3 regions of the Methylocaldum sp. GT1BB genome follow, and region 3 is predicted to be linked to each of the others. Evidence: riboswitches for the same ligand, from Rfam matches in the RefSeq annotation. Region 3 holds a riboswitch; each other region holds the start of a gene.
What was found. A riboswitch is a leader RNA that binds a small molecule or an ion and turns the genes downstream of it on or off. The one in region 3 is predicted to bind cyclic di-GMP.
Positions count from the first base shown of each region.

Region 1: another riboswitch for cyclic di-GMP. It lies ahead of ACR2TX_RS03455 (hypothetical protein); the one in region 3 lies ahead of ACR2TX_RS19335 (VPLPA-CTERM sorting domain-containing protein).
Region 2: another riboswitch for cyclic di-GMP. It lies ahead of ACR2TX_RS09660 (VPLPA-CTERM sorting domain-containing protein); the one in region 3 lies ahead of ACR2TX_RS19335 (VPLPA-CTERM sorting domain-containing protein).

Region 1 is NZ_CP194902.1:487,537-494,358, forward strand. Features, by position in the region: gene ACR2TX_RS03445 (hypothetical protein) at 1-260, shown strand, start outside; gene ACR2TX_RS03450 (class I SAM-dependent methyltransferase) at 309-1,064, shown strand; cyclic di-GMP riboswitch class I at 1,771-1,849, shown strand; gene ACR2TX_RS03455 (hypothetical protein) at 1,932-2,768, shown strand; gene ACR2TX_RS03460 (VPLPA-CTERM sorting domain-containing protein) at 2,888-3,691, shown strand; gene ACR2TX_RS03465 (hypothetical protein) at 3,688-5,361, shown strand; gene ACR2TX_RS03470 (hypothetical protein) at 5,529-6,119, shown strand; gene ACR2TX_RS03475 (SDR family oxidoreductase) at 6,680-6,822, opposite strand, start outside.
Region 2 is NZ_CP194902.1:1,836,345-1,843,166, reverse strand. Features, by position in the region: gene ACR2TX_RS09665 (hypothetical protein) at 1-1,132, opposite strand, end outside; gene ACR2TX_RS09660 (VPLPA-CTERM sorting domain-containing protein) at 1,164-1,934, opposite strand; cyclic di-GMP riboswitch class I at 2,095-2,172, opposite strand; gene ACR2TX_RS09655 (transglutaminase-like cysteine peptidase) at 3,276-3,944, shown strand; gene ACR2TX_RS09650 (bifunctional diguanylate cyclase/phosphodiesterase) at 3,941-5,848, shown strand; partial or broken gene ACR2TX_RS09645 (IS1380 family transposase) at 6,226-6,822, opposite strand, start outside.
Region 3 is NZ_CP194902.1:4,047,073-4,053,894, reverse strand. Features, by position in the region: partial or broken gene ACR2TX_RS19355 (transposase) at 1-315, opposite strand, end outside; gene ACR2TX_RS19350 (FAD:protein FMN transferase) at 679-1,581, shown strand; gene ACR2TX_RS19345 (VPLPA-CTERM sorting domain-containing protein) at 2,217-3,077, shown strand; gene ACR2TX_RS19340 (hypothetical protein) at 3,074-3,202, shown strand; cyclic di-GMP riboswitch class I at 3,624-3,709, shown strand; gene ACR2TX_RS19335 (VPLPA-CTERM sorting domain-containing protein) at 3,822-4,730, shown strand; cyclic di-GMP riboswitch class I at 5,017-5,105, shown strand; gene ACR2TX_RS19330 (hypothetical protein) at 5,220-6,116, shown strand; gene ACR2TX_RS19325 (hypothetical protein) at 6,480-6,822, shown strand, end outside.

The DNA.
Region 1 (6,822 bases), 1.7 Mb from region 3:
CCTATATGGAACCGCCCTACTGGTACTACCCGATACGCCGTTCGGTAGGCGCGCTGCGGTTTCTCCAGGGCGATCTGGCGGGGGCGGAGCGGGAGCTCGATATTTCGCTCCGAGAAGCGCCGAATGACGCCTGGGCGCTCTGGGCGCTGACCGAGGTGTATCGAAAGCAGGGCAAGGACAGCGCCGCAGCAGACGCGGAACGGCGATTGACCAAAACCCGTGCCGATAACGGCGAACCCATCGGGATGGACCGGCTTTGACCGCCCCATGGGTTGGCGGAATTCCAGTCGAAAAAATGCTTCGAAACGATGATGCCGTTCTATGAGGAAGATCTCGCCTATGTTCATCACGTCGGCTTCCCCGATCTGGTGGATGGCGCCGGCGATGAGTTGCTGGCGCTGTTCCGCGCCGCGGGTCTCGATTCCGGCCTGATAATCGATCTGGGTTGCGGAAGCGGAACCTGGGCGAGGAAACTGCTGGAGCACGGATATTCGGTTTTGGGCGTCGATGTTTCCGCGCCGATGATCGAACTGGCCCGGCGTACAGCGCCCGAAGCACAGTTTCAAACCGCATCGCTGTACGATGTGGACTTCCGCCCTTGCGCCGCGGTCACGGCCCTGGGCGAAGCCCTGAACTATTGTGCCGACGGAGCGCCGTCGGAAGCGCGCCTTGACCGCTTGTTCCGGAACATCGCTTCCTGTCTGCCGAAAGGCGGCGTTTTCGCATTCGACATCCTTGTCCGCTCGGACGGCGAACCCATGCACTATCGCTCCTGGCGCAAAGGGCCGGATTGGGCGGTGTTGGTGGAGATATCCGAACAGCCGCAGGAAAACCTGTTGATTCGGGACATTACCGTGTTCAGGAAAGGCGGCCACGGCTACCGCCGTTCCGAGGAGCGGCACCGGATCGGCGTTTTGGGCGGCGCCCAAATCGAACGTCTTCTCGCCGGCGCCGGTTTCGAGGTGACCGTCTCACCCCATTACGGCCGCCATCCTCTGGCTCAACGACGCTTGGCATACATCGCCTACAAGAGATCGGATGAAGGACTGCTTCCTGAAGGATAGGCACGAGAACCGAAGAAACCAAGGTATCTTCAAGCACGCAGCGACCGTTTGTGCGGCCGGCAAATGATGCTGATTTGGCGGCCCAGACGAAGTCCAATAATCCATGGTCCGCTGAACGTAGTCCATGGATTACAAATATCGGGAAATATTCCCGCAAAAGCATGAATCTCGCAGTTTGTCCCGAATATCCCTGGTGTATTTGTCGATTGCCATCGAATAATTACGTTGTATGCCTTAAGCCTTGCGGGATTTCACAGGACAGACGATTAATGTCAAATAAGACAACAGATTATGATGATGTCATGCGCATTGAATTGTGGCATTTAACCTGCTCCCCACATAATGCGGTTTGTCGCGCATTGATATCCGCCATGGGCGCCGGGATACCTACGCATTAACGATACATTTGTTAATGCACTGATACTCGCTGCCTCTTTCCCGTGACATGCCTGTAAATTGGCATGTGTTCCCAGGTAAATTACGCTTTGCTTCCACCGTTCCCCGGTATTTTCAAATTACAGCTTGTTAGTCTCGGAATACCCCTGCTCACTGGCACGGTATCTGCTTTAGCAGCTTGACTTGCCCGATAAGAACGCCAGTTTTCGAGCCTTATTGTCATTGTCATTTCGGCGGTTCTTATCAGCGACGACTGGCGGTTGGGCGCATGCCTGTCCGTTGGCCCAGGATGATATCGGTCTCAGGGACGAGACGCCTTCGCCACCTCCGCCGCGAGGCGGACTCGGAAAGCCGCGGGTCTTGGTATTCAAGACGGCCGGGCCGCCTCTCCTGTGAGAGTTATTCAAGGGCTATGGATTTCTCGAGCCTGCCGCACAACCTCTCGATGTTTCAAATCACAGGAAAAAATCCATGCAAAAATTTGGGGTCAAGAAAATGCAGATCCGACAGACCATTCTCGCAGCGGCTGCCCTGATCATGGCCAATTCGGCCGATGCCGGTGTGTTGCACGGGGGAACTTTCAGCGTTACCTATGACAACCCGAACAACCTGTTGGAAGGACTAACCATCGGTCCTGGCGGGTTAACCGAATATTATGTCGCGAACTTCTTTCCCAAGGCGGTGGCCGATACTTACTCGACCATTGCGGATATCATAACGGTGCCCACCAACACCTACCCCGCGCCGTCAACGCTCGAATACGTCGTCAATCCCGCCGATCTGACCGGCACCGGAATTCCAACGGGCGCCGGCGGCCGCGCCAACAAGCCCACCACGTTGACCTGGGACGCCAGTCAGGATGCTTTGGTCGACTCGTCCGCCTTTATCGCCAACGGCCAGATCGGGTTGAACGGTGTCGTGATGACCCGTGGCAGTTTCACGGGTACATTGACGTCCGGAGATTACACCTTCGAATACAACGCGAATCGAAATGACGGCGTCAACAGCGGCTGGACCTTGTGGAACAACACGAGCTTCAGAACGTCCACTTACGATGCCCGCAACATCAGCGTTACCACCAATGGCGATGAATTGCTCATGACCGGGGAACTCTGGTGGTCACCCAATATGACCGCTTTCCTGTTCGGCGGCGACGGCTCGAACTCCGCCGGTAAAGCCGCTACCTTCACTCTGGTTTCGCCTGCCGTGGTTCCGGTGCCGGCAGCGGTCTGGCTGTTCGGCAGCGGCTTGTTAAGCCTGCTGGCCGGCGCCCGCCGAAAGTCGGTCCAGGCGGCTTTATCCGCTTGATCGCCGAATAGAGGCCGTCGACCCGGGCTGCCGAGCCGCCCGGGGGCCGTTTATCGCGTTTATCCGGCCAATCGGCCGGATAAACGCTCCCACCTTCGACCTGTTACGGACTTATCCTCATGACTACACGCCACCGACTCTCGCGATTCGGCAAAACTCTTGCACCCTGTTTGACATTTCTAGCCGCATGGTTGGCATTCCTTCCGGCAACGGCGACCGCCGCCACCGTTTCCGGCGGCGCATTGATCATGAACCTGGACCGGGATGCGCTGGCCGCCGCCGTCTCCTTGGACGCGACCGATGCGCCTTCCATATATCTGGAGGAATTTTTCGATGCACAAGCCGCGGCGGTGCGCAACAACGCGCAAATTTTGGAAGATCATATTGTGCCGGGCGTCGGCGAAATCCCGGCCACGGGTCTCGAATTCGCCGTCAACGGCGCTACCGTCGACGTCCCGGTCGGCCGGAGAACCAAGCCGACCACGTTGACGTTCGATCCGGGCGATTTCGCGGGCAGCGTCACCGGCGCGATCGGTCTTGGCGGCGTCAGCCGTTTCCGGATCGATACCGGATCGCCGAGCAACCGCATCGTCTCCGGAGACTACACGTTGGAATTCGATGCGGCCAACATCGATGCCGATACCGGCCAATCGGGCTGGACGCTCTATAACCATTATTCTTTCCGATCGGAATCCTTCAACTTGTTCAACGTGGCGATGGGGCTCGACCCGAATTCGTTCACCCTGTCGGGCGAACTCGGGGTCGGGCCGGGATGGGAGCATTTTGGCGGCACCGTGGGCGCGATCGTCGGCGATTTCAGTTTTCAAACCACCGTGGTACCGGTTCCGGCCGCGGTGTGGCTGTTCGTATCGGGTCTCGCCGGATTCGGCCTGTTCGGCAGATCCCGGAGTTACCGCGCATGATACGGTCCGGTTTACGCAATCCACATCCGGGACGGCATGCCGCGGTGTGGTCCGGATGGATACTGGCGTTCGCATGCGCCGACGCCGCAGCGACGCATTCCGCTTTTGGTCCTTACATCAGCATCCAGGTCAACGTCGACGCGGCCGGTCAAAACATTACCGGCGATGCGGCCAACGAGCCCACCATGGCCATCAATCCGCTGGACCCCGGCAACATCGTCATCGCCTGGCGTCAGTTCGACTCCGTGCAGTCCTCCTTTCGCCAAGGCGGCTGGGCGCATAGCCAGGATGGCGGTTCCAGCTGGACCTTTCCGGGATCGTTGACGCCGGGACAAGGCCGAAGCAATCCGGTCATCGATGTGGATGCTCAGGGGAACTTTTACTTTCAGAGTCTGCGTTTCGACGAGCAAGGCATCTATATCGAAGACATTCAAGTCATCAAGTCGACCGACGGCGGGCGCAGTTGGCAAGAACCGGTATTCGCCCACGGACGAGGCGGCGACAAAGGCCAGCTCGCGGTAGACCGTAGCGGCGGAATCGGCGATGGCCATGTCTACGTCAACTGGCGCGAAACCGGCGATGACTACTGTTTCACCCGTTCCATCGACGGCGGAGCGAGCTTCGAACTACCGGTGGGGATTCCCGGTAACCCGAGTTTCGGCACCATGGCGGTGGGGCCGGAAGGCGAGTTGTATATCGCCGGACGGCTCGAACCCAGTGAATGGGACGAAGAGACCCAGAATCGAAACCACTACCAGCACATTTTCTCGAAGTCCTTGGACGCGCGAGATCCGGATTCGACACCCACCTTTACGACGCAGATCCTGGATATCGGCGGTCCCGCGCCTTTATTCAATTTTCGAAACAATCCGAATCGGTACGGTCCCATAGGCGACGTTCAAGTCGACGTCGACCGATCCAACGGGCCGTTGCGCGGCAAGGTCTATGTGCTGGCGACGGTGGATCCGCCCGGCGAAGACAATCTGGACATCAAATTCGTCCGAAGCAGCGACGGCGGCGAGACCTGGTCGGCGCCGATCAGGGTCAACGACGACGAACCCAATAAAGATTCGTGGCAATGGTTCGGCATGATGGGGGTAGCTCCGAACTCGCGCATCGATGCCGTTTGGTACGACACGCGCGATAGCGGCAGCTATAACGTCTCGCGGTTGTATTACGCGTATTCATGGGACGGCGGCGCAACGTGGAGCAAAAACGTTCCGGTCAGCCAGCCTTTCGATACCACGATCGGCTATCCGCACGCTTCCCAAAAGATGGGGGACTATTCGACCCTGGTTTCCAGGAGGGACGGCGCAAGCGTTGCCTATACCGCAACCTTCAACGGCGAGCAGGACGTGTACTATCTGAACGTGTTTCCGGACTGCAACGAAAACGGCGTGTCGGACGTTCTGGATATCGAACAAGGCCGGGCCGGTGACGCCGATGCCGATCATATTCCCGATTCGTGCGAAACGACCCCGCTGGCCGGCGATCTGGACGGCGACGGGGATATCGATCGCCTGGATATCGACCTGATCCTCGCCGTGCGGAATCAATCCGCGTCCGGTCCGGACGATCCCCGCGATATCGACAAGAACGGTACGATCGACGCGCTCGATGCCCGCAAGCTGACCTTGTCGTGTACCCGTCCTCGGTGCGCAGCCGAGTGAGGCATGGATACCTCGCCCTATCCATCGACGGAAACTCGGAAAACCCGGTTTCTGCCCATGGTTCGCGTCGTCGACGAGCGATCGTTCGTCCTGAACTTGGCCAAGAACCGGATCGGAGTTTCCCGAAATCTTTCCCTCAAGGAACTCGTTAACAGGAAACTATCAAGATGCTCGACCGTTACTGTAAGCCTTTAATAGCTGCGCTGTTGCTGTCCGCATCGGGACTCGCCGAGTCCGCGATCACACTGGGGGTCATGCCGGTGGGCCGAACCGGGTGGTCGGTCGCGGTCGGCATCACGATATCCGGACTAGGCGCCGGCGAAGCGCCCTCGCTAGGCAGCTACGATCTGGATCTCAATTTCGATAGCAGCCATTTGGAATATGTCGGTACCAGTTTCGGCGATCCGGTGCTAGGGGACGAACTGGATGTTCTCGATTTCGGGGCAAACGTCACTTCGGTCGGGTCAAGCGGTAGCGGGGTGCTGAACCTGTTCGAACTGTCCTTTGATTCGCCGGAGGACTTGAATACCCTGCAGGCCGACAGTTTTACCCTGGCGGTAGTTAATTTTAATTTCCGGCAAGCCGGCAGCAGCCCATTGAGACTGGCCGTCAACGCACTCGGCGACGCGGACGGAAATGCGTTGGCGGCCAGTGTCTCGTCCACGACGGTTTCCCCGGTTCCGCTGCCTTCCGCGTTCTGGCTGATGGCCACCGGTTTGGCCGCGGTTTTTCGCGGCCGGGCGCGTACAACGAATTGATCGGCTCTCAGCACCGAAGATAGGTGTTTATTAACCCGGCCTATAAATATAGGTCGGGTTAATCCGGGGCAGGGATGCCCCGGCGCGGCGACAAGCCGCGTGAGCCCAGGCCGGGCGTGTACCGGCTTGGGCGGCGGCCCGAAATACCAGGAGGGTATTTACGGGCCTGATCAATAAAGGACCGCACGGTTTGTTTCCGAGCCAGCCGGGCAACCCTGAATCTGCGCGCCCGCCGGTAGCCGAATCGGCACCGGGCGTCACAGTTGGACCTGGAGAGCAGGCTGGACAAGAACTACCGGGAACCCGGCTCCGGAGCGGATGCGCGGGGCATGAATCCCGTAGCCGGCGTGCGCCTGGAACTATGAACGGCCGGCCTGACGGCGAGAACGCCGGAATTCCCCACCCAAAGGCGGATAGGAAAATCCGGCATCCTCGCAACCGGTTTCGCCGGAAGCGCATCCGCAGCCCGCGAGATTGTTTCCCCGTACGATTTCTCGGCGACGCTCCGCCATACCGAGTTCGCTCGGCTCACGCCGGAGAAACGAATAGCAGGGCTATGGTCACCAGCCGAGCTGCAGCTCGGGCGGATGTCCGGCGTCCATCAGGGACGCGCCGCCGTCGGCGAAGAGTACCTGGCCGGTAATCCAGCCGGCATCCTCCGAGCAGAGAAGGGCCACGGCATTGCCGATGTCGGCCGGCGTGC
Region 2 (6,822 bases), 2.2 Mb from region 3:
CCAGGCTCTGGATGCCGATCGCCCAGCGCTTGGACGTGTTACCAGATCCGCCGGTGTTGGTGCCGTCGTTGAAATCGGCCAGGCAGTTGTCCACGTCCCCGGAGCCCGACTGGCCGACGCCGTTCAGGGCGAGGTTGGTCGAGGGCACGATCGGTCCGCTCAAGTTATTGGTACCGCCCACCGGATTGACCGCGCCGCTCATGCACGGATTGTTCAGGAACACCGCGTTGGCTTGCGCCTGCGTGCCAGAACCGTCGACGCGGCGGCAGATGGCCACCTTGTTGTCGGTCAGATTCATGCCGCCGGAATAATTGTCGAAAAAGTTGACGGACGCCGCGCCGATCTGAACCTTGAACCGGTTCCAGTTCTGCACCTTGCCGGCCAGCAGCGAAGCCACTTGCTCGGAGCTGAGGCTGGGCATGCAATCGGGATTGCTGTCATCCCCCAGCGCGCAACCGGCGGGGATCCGGCCCTGGTCCATCTGCGCGTCCTGCAGGGCGGTATAAAGAGACAGCGTTACCGGAATGCCGAACACCAGGCCCGCGGCCGGGGTCACGTCCAGCAAGCTCGAAACCTGGGCGGTCGTGACATCCGGCTGCTTCACGCCGTCCTCCCTGGGCGCGTTGACCCCGCGGAACAGATCCGGGTTGACGTCGCTTACGCCGAGATCCGACTCGTGCAGAATGGTGTCGCCCGCGCTGCTGACTCGGCAGCGGTAGAAGCTGTCGGGCGCGGTCTTGGTGCAGTTGCCGTTGTTGATCTCCATGTGCGTGATCGCCTGATCGAGAATCAGCGGCGTTACGCCCTGCGCCGAGCCGCCCTGAGAACGCTTGTGGAACAACACGTTCGGATTTACGGTGCCGAGGCCGGTCACCTTGGTGGAGTCGAGCCGGCAGAAATAAGCCGAGTGCTGCGCTCCCGGCTTGGACGCGTTGGCGTTGTCGCGGTAGATATCCAGGGTTCCGGCCACGCAGAGTTCGGAAAAGAGCGCTTCCACGCCCTTGTCCTGTGCGGTGGCGCCGGATGCCCAGATTTCGATATCCACGGCCGCGCCGGGAGCGAGAGCGAAGGCTTCGCCGGCGCCGAGCAGCGCCGTTGCCGCCATGGCGACAGACAAACGATTGACTTTCATCGAATTTTCTCCGTTAAGGATATTTGGGAGATTACGCTTTCTGGCCGCGGCGGCTGACCAGGGTCAAGCCGGCCAGAGCGGAGCCAAGCAGATAGATCGCCGCGGGAACCGGTACCGGAGAGGAGCCGGCCGGGCCGAATTCCAGGGTGCCGTTGCTCGACAGCAGCCAGCGCCCGGCAATCTGATTGACGATGCCGTCGCTGTCGTCGCCGGTGTTATTGGTCACGTGGAAGAAAAGGGTTGCCAGGTCGACGCCGCCGGCGGTGGAGGCGAACACGCTGGGAGCGGCGCCCATCAGCGGACCCCAGTTGCCGTCGTCCCAGGACTGCGGCAGCCCGTTATCCACGACGCCCGACACGTTGTCGCCCAGCGCGGTGTTCAGTTTGCTGATATAGCCCTGAATGTTGGTAATCGTGGATAAAACATTACCGAAACCGCCGTTGAACGAAGACCCGGTAGCCAGAATACCCCATTGATCGATATTGGCACCGCCCTCGTCGAGGGTGTACACGGCGGCGATGTTGTACTGCAGGTCTGCCTTGCCGGCAAAGCCGGCATAATTGGCGTCAGCACCCAGATTGACGCTGAACGCCCAGTTCGAACCGGCGTTCAGCACGTCAGTGAGTGAAACGTCGAGATCGCGGAAGTAGGTGCGACCCAGGCCGCCGTTCGCGCTGGGATCGAAAATCGACACGAACAATTCGCCCACGTTCGGATACTGCCCATCGCTAATCGACGCTTCTGCGCCGGTGGCGCCCAAAGCCAATAGCACGCCGGCGGTAATCGCTTTCAGTTTGTTCATTTCCATGCCTTGTTTAAAATTGCGGTTGAAAATACCTTGCAGACGTCTTCTCAAGGTTTATCTGCAGGGCCGTTTTCGCCGGTCGCTTTTCGGCGACCGGCTTTTTTGTGCCGTTTTTCAGGCACCGAAAACAAAAAAGCCGGGCTGCCATCAACGTTGGTGTGGCAACCCGGCTATCTTGCAATCAAGACCCGTGGCTTTCCGGCCCCGCCTCGCGACGAGTGTGGCTTTGTCCTAGCAACCCTCCTGGACCGGGCTCCTGCTCCCCGGCCGCAACTGAACCGCACTGCGGTTTTCTTCCGTCCCTTTGAAGGCGAGACAGACTTTAATGTCGCTTTTTTACAACCAAGTTAAGTTTGTGTGACACCGATGAAATTTTTTGAAAAAACTCAACGCACGGCTCCCGCGCATCAACTAAGTCTTTGTTTTGGATTACATTTGCGTGCTGTGTTTTTTTTTCAAAACTTTAAGTCGCAGATGATTGCAAGCTGCCCCGGCTGTAGCTTTTTCGCTGAACGACTTTACGGATTCGCAACATGAAGGCGGGGGAATCGAGGAAGGGCACCGCCGGACCTGACTTCTTCCGAGCGCCTTGCCCGGCGCATCGGGTCGGTAGGTCGGCAATCCTTTGCCGACAAATCCCGTCGGGAAGGGTCGCGATTAAAGCGACCGTTTGCGATTGGAAGGGTGGCTCCGGCGCTCCTGGAAGGATCGGTTCGGTGCTCCCGAACCGATCGTTTGCGATTGGAGACACCGTTTGCGATTGGAAGGGATTCCCGACCTACTCCGCGGTTCGGTGCCAGCCGGCCCGCAACCGATTGATCCGGCATGCCTCCGTCGTTAGGCTGGTTCCCGAACTCCCGTTTGGGAACCGACGTTGAGAAGCTCCCGCTTCTCGATTCGAATGATGTTTCGAGAAGCTCGAGCTGCTCGGGTATAGCTCCCAGGCGGAAGCTTGGGAGCCAGCGAAAATCCATACCGGAATGGCGGTCCGCTGACCTGTATAGCAGCGACCGTTTGCCATCAAGCGCTGACGCTTAGCCGGGCCTGCATCCGAACGCCTTCGTCGGCAAGGGATTGCCGATCTACGGCCGCTCGTTTCGGCCTACATTTAGAGCCTTCCCAGTAGGTTTCAAAAACCCTTCGACTCTGCTCAGGACAGGCCCTTCGCCTCGGCTCAGGGCGAACGGCCTACTGAGATAGGTACTTAGAGGTACGGGCGGTTTCCCAAGCCGCATCGCTATACTTCGGTGAAAAACGATCGACTACCGGGATATGAGGTGGCGAAATTTCGCCGAGATGGGGCAAGATACGCTTCCTTCAAATCACCCCCGATAGCTCTTGAAACGCTTATTTTTATGGAGCGCCGCTTTTGCGGTCCTTGCCGTGGCGGGCGTCGAAATGGACCTGCTCCCCAATGCACGAACCTTGGAACTGGTCGGCCAGCGCTATGGCCTTGCGGCGGTGGAACGTCTGTCGGCGTGGCGCGACCTGGTTCTGCATCTGGGTGGTGCCGGCGAGCACGAGAAGCTGGCGCAGGTTAACGATTTCTTCAACCGGCTGCCGAACATCTCCGACTCTGACCAATGGGCGCGCCGCGACTACTGGGCGACTCCGGTGGAACTCCTGGCCGCCAACGGCGGCGACTGCGAGGATTTCGCCCTGGCCAAATATTTCACCCTTCGAGCGGCAGGAGTGGCTCCCGACCGATTGCGGGTCACTTATGTCCGGGTCTGGCGGCCACAGCTGAGCCGCATGGAGCCGCACATGGTCCTGGCCTACTATCCCGCCCCGGAATCCGAACCGCTGATTTTGGACAATCTGATCGGCGATATCCGGCCGGCCGCCGCGCGGACCGATCTAGCGCCGACCATGAGCTTCAATGCGGAGGGGTTGTGGTCGGCCAAGCAGCGCGGGCAGCATGGCAAGCTGGGTGAAGCGTCCGACATACGCCACTGGAACGATCTGTTGGCGCGCATGCACCACGAAAAGACGGGAGCGATTCGATGACGACGATGAGCCTGAAAACCCTGCTGGTCCTGCTGCTCGGTCTGCTGTTTCTGCTGCTGGGGCTGGCTCTTTTCGCCACCGGCCTGGTGAATACCCACGGCTTTCTGCAACGCCAGTTGCACGCTCATGCGCAAGAAACGGCAACCACTCTGGCGCTGGAACTATCGCCCGCGCTGGCGAGCAACGACACCGCGGCGGTGGCCAATGCGGTGGACGCTCTCTACGATAGCGGCTACTACCGGCGTATCGCCGTGATCCGCCCCAACGGCGAATCCGTCGTGGAGCGGGAACTCCCCTTGAAAGTGGACGGCGCTCCCGAGTGGTTCATCAGCCGCGTGCCGTTCGACGCTCCCGCGGGTCGGGCCGAATCGATGGCCGGCTGGAAACTTTCAGCCGTGGTCGACGTGGCCAGCCATCCCGGTTTCGGATATAGCCAACTTTGGCAGATGACCTGGTCCATCCTGGGCTGGACTCTGGGTTTCTGGCTGATCTCCGCGCTGCTGTCGGTATGGCTGCTGCAAAAGGCATTACGTCCGCTGGACCGGCTCGAAAATCTGGCGCTTCGCATCGGCGAAGGCAAGTTCGAGCCTTTGGCGGAGCTGCCCCGTATTCGCGAACTGCATCATATCGGCTCGGCGTTCAACCGTATGTCGGAAGCGGTGCGGCGCATGCTGAACGCGAAGATGGAAACCATCGAGAAACTACAGCGGGATCTCCACCACGACCGGCAAACCGGTCTTTTCAATCGCGCGTATTTTCTCGCATCGCTGGACGCGGCCCTGGCAATATCCGGAACGCAGCACGCCATTGCCATCCTTCAGCTCACCGGACTGGCGGAATGCAATCGCCGATTCGGACGCGATACGGGAGATCTTGTCGTCAAATTTCTCGCCGATGTTGTGGAAGCTGTCGCCGAAAAGACGCACGGCTCGGCGGCGCGAATAGACGGCGCGCAGTTTGCCGTGCTGTTGGAGCACGCCGATGCCGATTGCCTGAACGATCTGACCCATCACCTCGCCCAATCGACGGTGATGGCTTTGCTCGAGACCGGAATCGCTTCGTCCTGCACCGTCCATATCGGGGCGGCCCTCTCTTCCGGCGATAGCAGCACGGCACTTCTTGCCCGGGCGGACGCTGCGCTGCGCGACGCGCAGATGGGGTCCAGCGGGAGCTTTCGGATTGCGGAGGCAGATCCGACGCCGGGCGGGAGCGGCCGGCTCGCATTGCTGCGGCAGGCTTTGGACAACGGTCAAGTGGAACTGGAGCGGCAGCCGCTCATGTGCCGGAACGCTTCGGCACCCGAGCATTACGAGGTGTTCGCGCGCATCGTGACGGAAAATGGATTACGGCTTTCCGCGGGCGCCTTGGGGCACATTGCCGAGGAAACCGATCTGGCTCCGATGCTGGACAAACTTGTCGTCGCGCGCCTTCAGGAAGCGATGGCGGAAAAACCCGAAGCGGCGTGGTCCGTCAATTTGTCGGTGGCCACCATCATGCAGCCGGGATTCGCTCAATCTTTTAGACATAAAGTGCCCGCTCGATCAAATCTGGCCATAGAAGTCCCCTTGAATCGGCTGATTTTAGCCCCGCAAGCGGCCGAGTCCGTTAGCGAGCTCAGGAGAGACGGTTTTCGGTTCGTGCTGGATCGCTTCATGCCCTATCCCGGCGCACTGGCCTGGTTAAACGAATTGATGCCGGATTGGGTAAAGGTGGAAGGGGCTCTCTGCCGCCGGATATTCGATGACGCCGGCAATCAGGCCCTGCTCAAGGCGCTATGCCAATACGCACGAGAGTTGGGTATCCGCGTTGCCGCCACCGGCGTGGAACGGGAGGACGAGGCCGATCTGCTTTTTGGCCTCGGGTTCGACGCGGTGCAAGGCCGTGTGTTCGAGAAGGCGAGCTAGAACGTTTTCATACCTACTGTACGGGCACTGGCGAGTAGGTCGGGAATCCCTTCCCAATCGCAAACGGTCGCTTTAGTCGCGACCCTTCCAATCGCAAACGGCGTCTTCGGGAGCGCCGAAGCCCCCCTTCCCGACGCCGCCGTTGGGCCAACGGGTTCGTCGGCAAAGGATTGCCGACCTACGAAAGATTGAATCGATCTACCCTAGCCTGAATATTTCATCAGGACCTCAGTGAAGGTAGGAGGCCGGTCGCGTTCTGGGTTCGGGACCAGAAAAAGGCGTGTTGAGTGCTCGTTTGGGGTGAAAGTCTGAATTTCAGGCAAACGTCCCCCTTACCCCCAGAGAATCAACGTGCCGGGGAACCCACTCGGCCCGGCTCAGCCGGGGGCAAAGCGCTCGGCGATGTGCCAGAACAGCGCCTGCCAGGGGTAAGCATTCGGCAACAGGAAGCGAATGCGACGGGTATTTCGAAGGATCACGCCACCGATTTTGAGGAGCTTGCCCCTGAGAGTGGAACACTGCGCCCGAGCGAGTTCGGTACCGGCGAGGCCGAGGCGACGAAGGGCTTCCAACAAGAGGTAGCCGAGCGAGGCGAGCAGCAGCCGGAATTGGTTGGCCCACCAGACGTGACAACTGGTGCGGTCCGCGAACAAGCCGAGTTGCTGTTCCTTGATCCGGTTTTCCATGTCGCCCCGCGCACAATAGACGTCTTCGTACAGCGCTTGGGAGTCGCCCGCCAGGTTGGTGACCAGGAACCTTGGATTTTCGCCTTGGGGTCCATGCTCGGCTTTGAGGATCACCTGGCGGGGGTGTTTCCAGGTGCCGGCGGTATAGGCAAACTCACCGAAGACCCGCTGTTTTTCCGAGGTGGCGGCAAATTGGGTTTGCGCTGCCTGGCGCCAAGGCGCCGCAAGCTTCAAAAGGCGGTTGTTCTTGGCCAGGCCCACGAGATAACCGACGCCGTGGCGTTCGCA
Region 3 (6,822 bases):
TTAGTTTGCCGGCATAGTCGTTGAAGTTTTTGCCAGGCTGGAATCCGCCGGGGCGGTCCATGCGAACAGGCGGGACGATTGGTTTTAATGGGAGATGAAGTGGTCGATCTTGCTCACCAGCGTCTTTGACTCTGGTGAAGGAGCGGCGAGGGAAGGCCTTCTCGGTGGGGTGGGCGAAGAAGCGCTCGACTGGGTTGAGCCAACTGGCGTCGTTGGGATGAAATGCATCTTCCATCGTGGGTGCGCGGCAACCCACGCCTTGATCTTCGCGTGCTTCTGAGTGGCGTACCTGTCGCGGATCGGATGAATGTCCAGGCGATTGCATCGCAATTTTTTGGCAAAACCGTTTGGGGCATCCAAGTCATCAAGAAGAGTCCAAAAGTCGGTGACGAGTATCCCCAGGCGCGTTTAGTTCCCGGCCTATACGTTTTGACGGGCCGGGGTGGTTTCCGGCCGGTGGGAGCGGGCCATAGCTAATTGTAGGATGGGCAACGGCCGATAGGCCGTGCCCATCGTTCCCGACCGAGATGGGCCCGCTTCGCTTGGCCCATCCTATATTGTGCCGGGCAGGCCGGGATAAGGCGCCCGCCGTTCCCGGCGCTCGACGGACGACGAATTACCTTTAGAACAGTCTTGAATTCTTACGGTCTCGAGTATTTCCGTTTCGCCTTCAAGGCAATGGGTACGCCATGCGAAATCCAGCTTTTTGCCGAGACTCGTGCAGAGGCAAGACGGATTTCGGAGCTGGCCATTGCCGATGTGCGCCGCCTGGAGGCGCGCTATTCGCGCTATCGCAACGACAGCCTGCTGTCCGCCATCAACAGGGTCGCCGCCGAGGGTGGCCAGGTTGCGGTGGATGACGAAACGGCGGGTTTGCTGAATTATGCGGCGACCTGTTACGAACAGAGCGACGGGCTTTTCGACATCACCTCCGGCATTTTGCGGCGTGCCTGGCGCTTCGAACAAGGCAAACTGCCGGACGACGCGCAAGTGCGCGGTCTGCTCGAGCAGGTCGGCTGGCACAAGCTGAGGTGGGAACCGCCGGTGCTCGAATTTCCGGTAGCCGGCATGGAGCTCGATTTCGGTGGCATCGTCAAGGAGTATGCCGTCGACAGGGCCGCGGCGCTGTGCCGGGACGCGGGCGTTCGACACGGCGTGATCAATCTGGGCGGCGACATCAAGTTGATCGGCTCGCGGGCGGATGGTAGTCCGTGGCGAGTCGGAATTTCTCACCCGCGCCAAAAAGGCTCGATGATCAAGACCCTGGCGTTGCGCGAAGGCGCGGTCGCGAGCAGCGGGGACTACGAACGCTGCATCGTCGTGGACGGTATCCGATACGGTCATGTGCTGAATCCCAAAAGCGGCTGGCCGGTACGCCATCTCGCCGCCGTCAGCGTGGTGGGGGACTTCTGCGTGGTCGCCGGCAGCGCTTCGACCATCGCCATGCTCAAGGAGGAAAACGGTCCGGCCTGGCTGGACGCCATGGGCTTGCCGCATCTCTGGATCGACGTCGAGGGCAACGTGGGCGGCTCTCTGGCGGAATCGGCAGCTTATTCCAAATCGCGTTCAATCCGGAATTGATTTTCGTAGGGTGGGTGAGGCCGCAAGGCCGTAACCCACCGAGCGGCCTCGGACCTGTCCTGAGCCAAGTCGAAGGGTCGGTGGGTTACGCTGAGCCGAGGGGCTATCCCACCATCGATGGGTTTCGCTTCGCTCTACCCATCCTACGATGAATGTTCATTCGCATGCCGAATGGAATTATTCGTGGGTCGGCAATCCTTTGCCGACTTCGCTTGGCTGTCAACCCGTTACGTCGGGAAAGGATTCCCGACGTAACGAGGCCGCATCATTGCAATCGGCTCCCCCCTCGCCCGACTTCCTCCTCATGCGCGATATGCCGCTGAATGCTGGGGCATATACCTCATTTCCCGGATTCCGGCCTATTTGTAAAGCCTTGGAAGCACCGTAGTGCCTCGATTTGGACACTGGCACGACACTTGTTAAGTATCGGTTGCGCTTAGCTTGCACTTCTTACTCCATTCGGCATGCGAATGAACGTTGCGTAGGGTAGGTTACGGCCACCCTTCGAAAATCAATTCCGGATTGGAAGGGATTTGGAATTACACCGTTTTGCGGCGCGAACGGCTGAAGCGAAGGGGTATGAGCAATGCGGGTTAACGGCGTGGTATCTCAACTTCCAACTTGCAGGGATTCATATGAAACAAACCAGATTGGCCAGGGCGATCGCAATGGCGGTTGCCGGCTCGGCCCTTTCTTTAGGGGTTGTTGCCGAGGCATCGGCACACACGATGTACAACACCTACAACGCCGGAACGCCCGCTACCGATGGGGGAACCGACGGCTGGGTCTATGGCGGTATAAACAATCCGACCTATCCGACGGTATCGCCGGGTTGGGTCGGAACCGCTAGCCCGACGACGCTGCCGTTCGGTTACACCGGTTCTTCGGCGTTGAACTGGGCGGCCGAACTCCATAACGCGGGTGATTCGCTGGAAATTTCCAGGGCAGATGCGCAAGCGAGATATGGCGTTGCAGCGGATATCGATACAGCTAGAGGCGCCTGGCTCGACGCGGGAGCAACCCCTCAGGGCTGGTCGCACACCACCGATATCGGGTTGTTGATGTCGCACAGCGATGCTTATGTCACGCTGAATCTCTCCGCCGTCAATTCGGAAATTGCCAACTTCGGGATTACGGTATTTACCGGTATGGACACCGGTACCGGCTATGAGAACCATCAGGCATGGAATAGCCCGATTCAAGGCTTAGATTTCACCGCGAGCGATCCGTTCGGCACCACCGGCGTAACTTATTTGACCCACGATTCAACCGTCGACGGGGTCAACGGTCTGACCTTCCTGGCGGAGGCCGGTCAGATTTATTCCATTTATCTGGGCGGTAGCGGCGGAGCCAATTGGAATCAAAACAAGGATCTTTACGTCTTGAACATCACGTCTTCTCCGGTTCCGATACCGGCCGCCATTTGGCTGTTCGGCAGTGCTTTGGCCGGGATGGGATTCGTCGGGCGGCACAGACACAAGGCCGTCGCCGCATGATGCGGGACAAGGCGGTCGAGCTTGCCTTCGAGGCTGGGCGCACCATGTGGCATGCGCCGGTGTCGGCGATATCCGGCCGTTTCATCGCCTCGGCCTCAGCCGATCGCCGCTTTGAAACGGTGTAGTGAAAGAGCTGGCTGACTGACCCTCCGGATGATTTGGGTCGCCACATGCTGGAATACCCGTAATAAAAATGCGGGATATCCAGCAGCTTCCGTCGTTTCCGTCATGGAAATAGCGTTATAGAGCGTTTTCCATCCCGGTGTACGGATTCGTTCCAGGAGGGAAGAACGTAGGTCGGCAATCCCTTGCCGACAAAGCCCTTCGCCGAGCCGATACGTCGGCAAGGGATTGCCGACCTACATATCCGAATCCCTTACACCGATTCGGAAAATGCTATATCAACGGTTTACCTCAGGCGCGCTTATTGCTCTTGGGGTATCGGCCGGTTCGACCGAATTCCGGTTCGAACGCGCTTTGTGCTACGGAAAACCCGAAAACCATTGCCGGGGAAGGGGAGCGTAGACCGTAGCAGGGCGGAGTCCCTTTTGCACCTGCCACTCCCGCCGCGAGGCGGGTTCGGAAAGCCACGGGTCTTGTGAATTTGATCCCAAGACGGCCGGGCCGCCTCCCTCGGTGATGGGGAGATCGGAGCGCCTTCCGCTTTTGACGGGAGCGCTGCGGACATCGCTGCCTATGTGAAAACAAAGACCAACTCCATAGAACAGCACGAGGTAATTTCCTATGTCCAAAAACAAAAACAAACTGACCAAAGCGGTGGCCATGGCCCTCACCGGTACCGTCTTGTCCGTAGGCGCCGTTTCCGGCGCCCAGGCGCATACGATGTACAACACCTTCACCACCACTGAGCTGTCCGCCACCGACGGCTGGAACTATGGGGGTATAGGCAATCCGACCTATCCGACGGTATCGCCGGGTTGGGTCGGAACCGCCAGTGCCACCACGCTGCCTTTCGGCTATGCCGGTACGTCTCATCTGAACTGGGCGGCCGAGCTTCACTCGGCGGGCAACACGCTCGAAATCTCGAAAGCAGATGCGGTAACGCGTTACGGCTTCGCCGCGGAAATCGATACCGGCGCCGGGGCCTGGCAGGACGCAGGCGTCAATGGCAGCGGAGTTCCGACAGCCAACGGGCCGACCGGCTGGAGACATCAGACCGATATTGGCTTGATCAAGGCCGAAGAAACTATGTGGGTAACACTGAATCCCGTGGTGGTTACGGGAACCGGCTACGACATTCAGAACTTTGGCATCACCGTCTTCACCGGCATGGACTCCGGTACTGGCAGTTACTCTCATCACGGCTCCTGGAACTGCCCCGGATGCACACCCGCGAAACCTTACGAAGCCGATAACCCGTTCGGCACCGTAGGACTGAGCTACTTGACTCACGATGGCACCGTCGACGGTGTAGACGGTTTGACCTTTCTGGCCCTGGCCGGTCAGGTTTATTCCATCTACCTGGGCGGCGCCGGCGTGGGGAACTGGAGTCAGAACATCGCGGAGTACAGCTTGAATATCAGCACCGCACCGGTTCCGGTCCCCGCGGCGGTTTGGCTGTTCGGCAGCGCCCTCGCGAGTTTGGTCACGCTGGGACAGCGCCGCAAGAACGTCATGGCCGTTCCCGCCTGAAACAAGACCTCGACGTATGTACACGCCTTCCTTTCCGCGCTCTAAGCGGGGAACTTTTGTGTGGAATCACCCATGAGACTGCGTGATTTGCCACGTCGGTGGCGTTTGCATGCGATTTATCTGTTTGATTAGCAATGATTATTTAGTGGCATATTTATTGTTTCAGCAAAGGCCGGGTCCGCCGCTTAGGGGGCTCATAAAAAGACGCGATACACACGGATTCGCAAGGAATCGGCTGGCAGGGATCGCCCGAGGGATCTTTGTCGGGATGGACCGCCGTTAGGTCTGTCCGAATCGCCACACCCGCCGCGAGGCGGGGCCGGAAAGCTTCGGGTCTCGATGCTATGGAGTATTCGAGACGGCCGAGCCGCCTCCTAGTGTGATGGGGAGGACCGCGGCGCAGCTCCATTGGGTACGGTGAAGCGCCGCGGACATCACTGTTAACGAGCTTTTGGACGACCACTAACAGTGACGAGGACGAATCATAGTATGAAAACCACGGCAACAATACTGGCCCTCGCGGGAATGCTCGGGGGAACATTGGTCGCTGCGCCCGAGGCTCACGCGCACGCCACGTTCAACATCGCCGGTTACGGCGACGGCACCGGCGGCAGCATCAACGGCGCCGACGGAATGCCGGGCACCGACGCGAGCGGCGTTTGGACCAACGGCGGTGTCGGCTATACCGGGAGTTTGCCCGTCATGTGGTATGCGGGCATGCACAGCGCGGCGGCGGCCGGCCGCACCATCGAGACCGGCACGCCCACATCCACCAACGGCAGCAGCCTGCAGCGGCAGATTGCCAACTATAACAACAATAACGATCCCGACCTTCCCACGGATCGAATGCTGCGGGTCGGCGGCCTTTCCTGGTCCGATCCCGACAACGGCGGACAGGGTTGGGGCCATGGAGCGGACTTCGGCCTGATCCATTGGTCCTGCGGCGGCAGCGCCCAGGGCTGCGTGGATGCCGGAGTATCGCAATTCAAAATCACTCTGGCGGACGACCTTGCCGACGGCGGCGCCAACCTCAAACTCGGCTACGCGCTTTATGGCGGCTGGGATACCGGTGCCGGCGCTTCTAGGCACGATACCTTCTTTACCGATCCGACCCCGGTAAACAATCCGCTGGGCTCCGACGATCTCACCCTGCTCGGTTGGGGCGTGGCATCCTCGGTCGGCGAGACCTTGTCGCAGGTATTCGACCTCGACACCACTTATGGGGGCGAATACACGATCATCATAGGTGCCTTGGGCGGCGTAGCCGGCAATTATCAATTGACAGTCCAGCCGGTTCCGATTCCCGCTGCCGTATGGCTGTTCGGCAGTGCCTTGGTTGGCGTATTTACCATCGGCCGCCGGACTTCGAAACCGACTCCGGCATAACTTGGCAACCAGAGAGGCAAGAGTGCCCGGGTGGAACGATCTCCCGGGCTCATCCGATCGATCTGGCCATAGAGCATTGATATGTCCCGGCTCATCCGAACACGGCAGACGCGTGCTCAAAGCGATGCCGGAGGCCTTGGGGTTGATGACCGGTTTCGGCGGGTGCCGTAACCATTCGTTTAACAATAATTTCAACGTAGTGACAGGGCCGTCCAATGCGGGCGGTGTCCGACACCTCCTCGCGACCAAGGTTTCGCAACGGCCGAGCAAGGCTCAGCGGTTCGCGCGTTGGTCGTCCATAGGAGTGGGATCGCCGTCTGTATAGCTACGTTCTTCCAATAAATCCGATCCTGGTACGAGTCCGTGAATAAAAATACGTTTCCACTTTTGGCGGCGCTGGCGCTCATGCTTGGGGGTACGGTCGCCTACCTGCTGCTTACCGATACCGAAGTTTCCAAGTCGGAGCTGGTCACAGGCCACGGCGATGTCGAAACCCTGAAGAACGCGTACAGCCGCTGGAAAACCGCTTATGAAGCTGACGGCGGCGATCGTTTTCTGACCATCCCGCTCGGTTATTCGAAAGCCTTATCCGGAGAATTCAGCCGGGCGCAGGGACGCATGCGGCTCGACCTGCTGGAGGGATGGGTGACGGTCGAAGTCAGCGGACTCGATGCGGGAGGCTACGAGGTTTGGCTGGTCGATAATA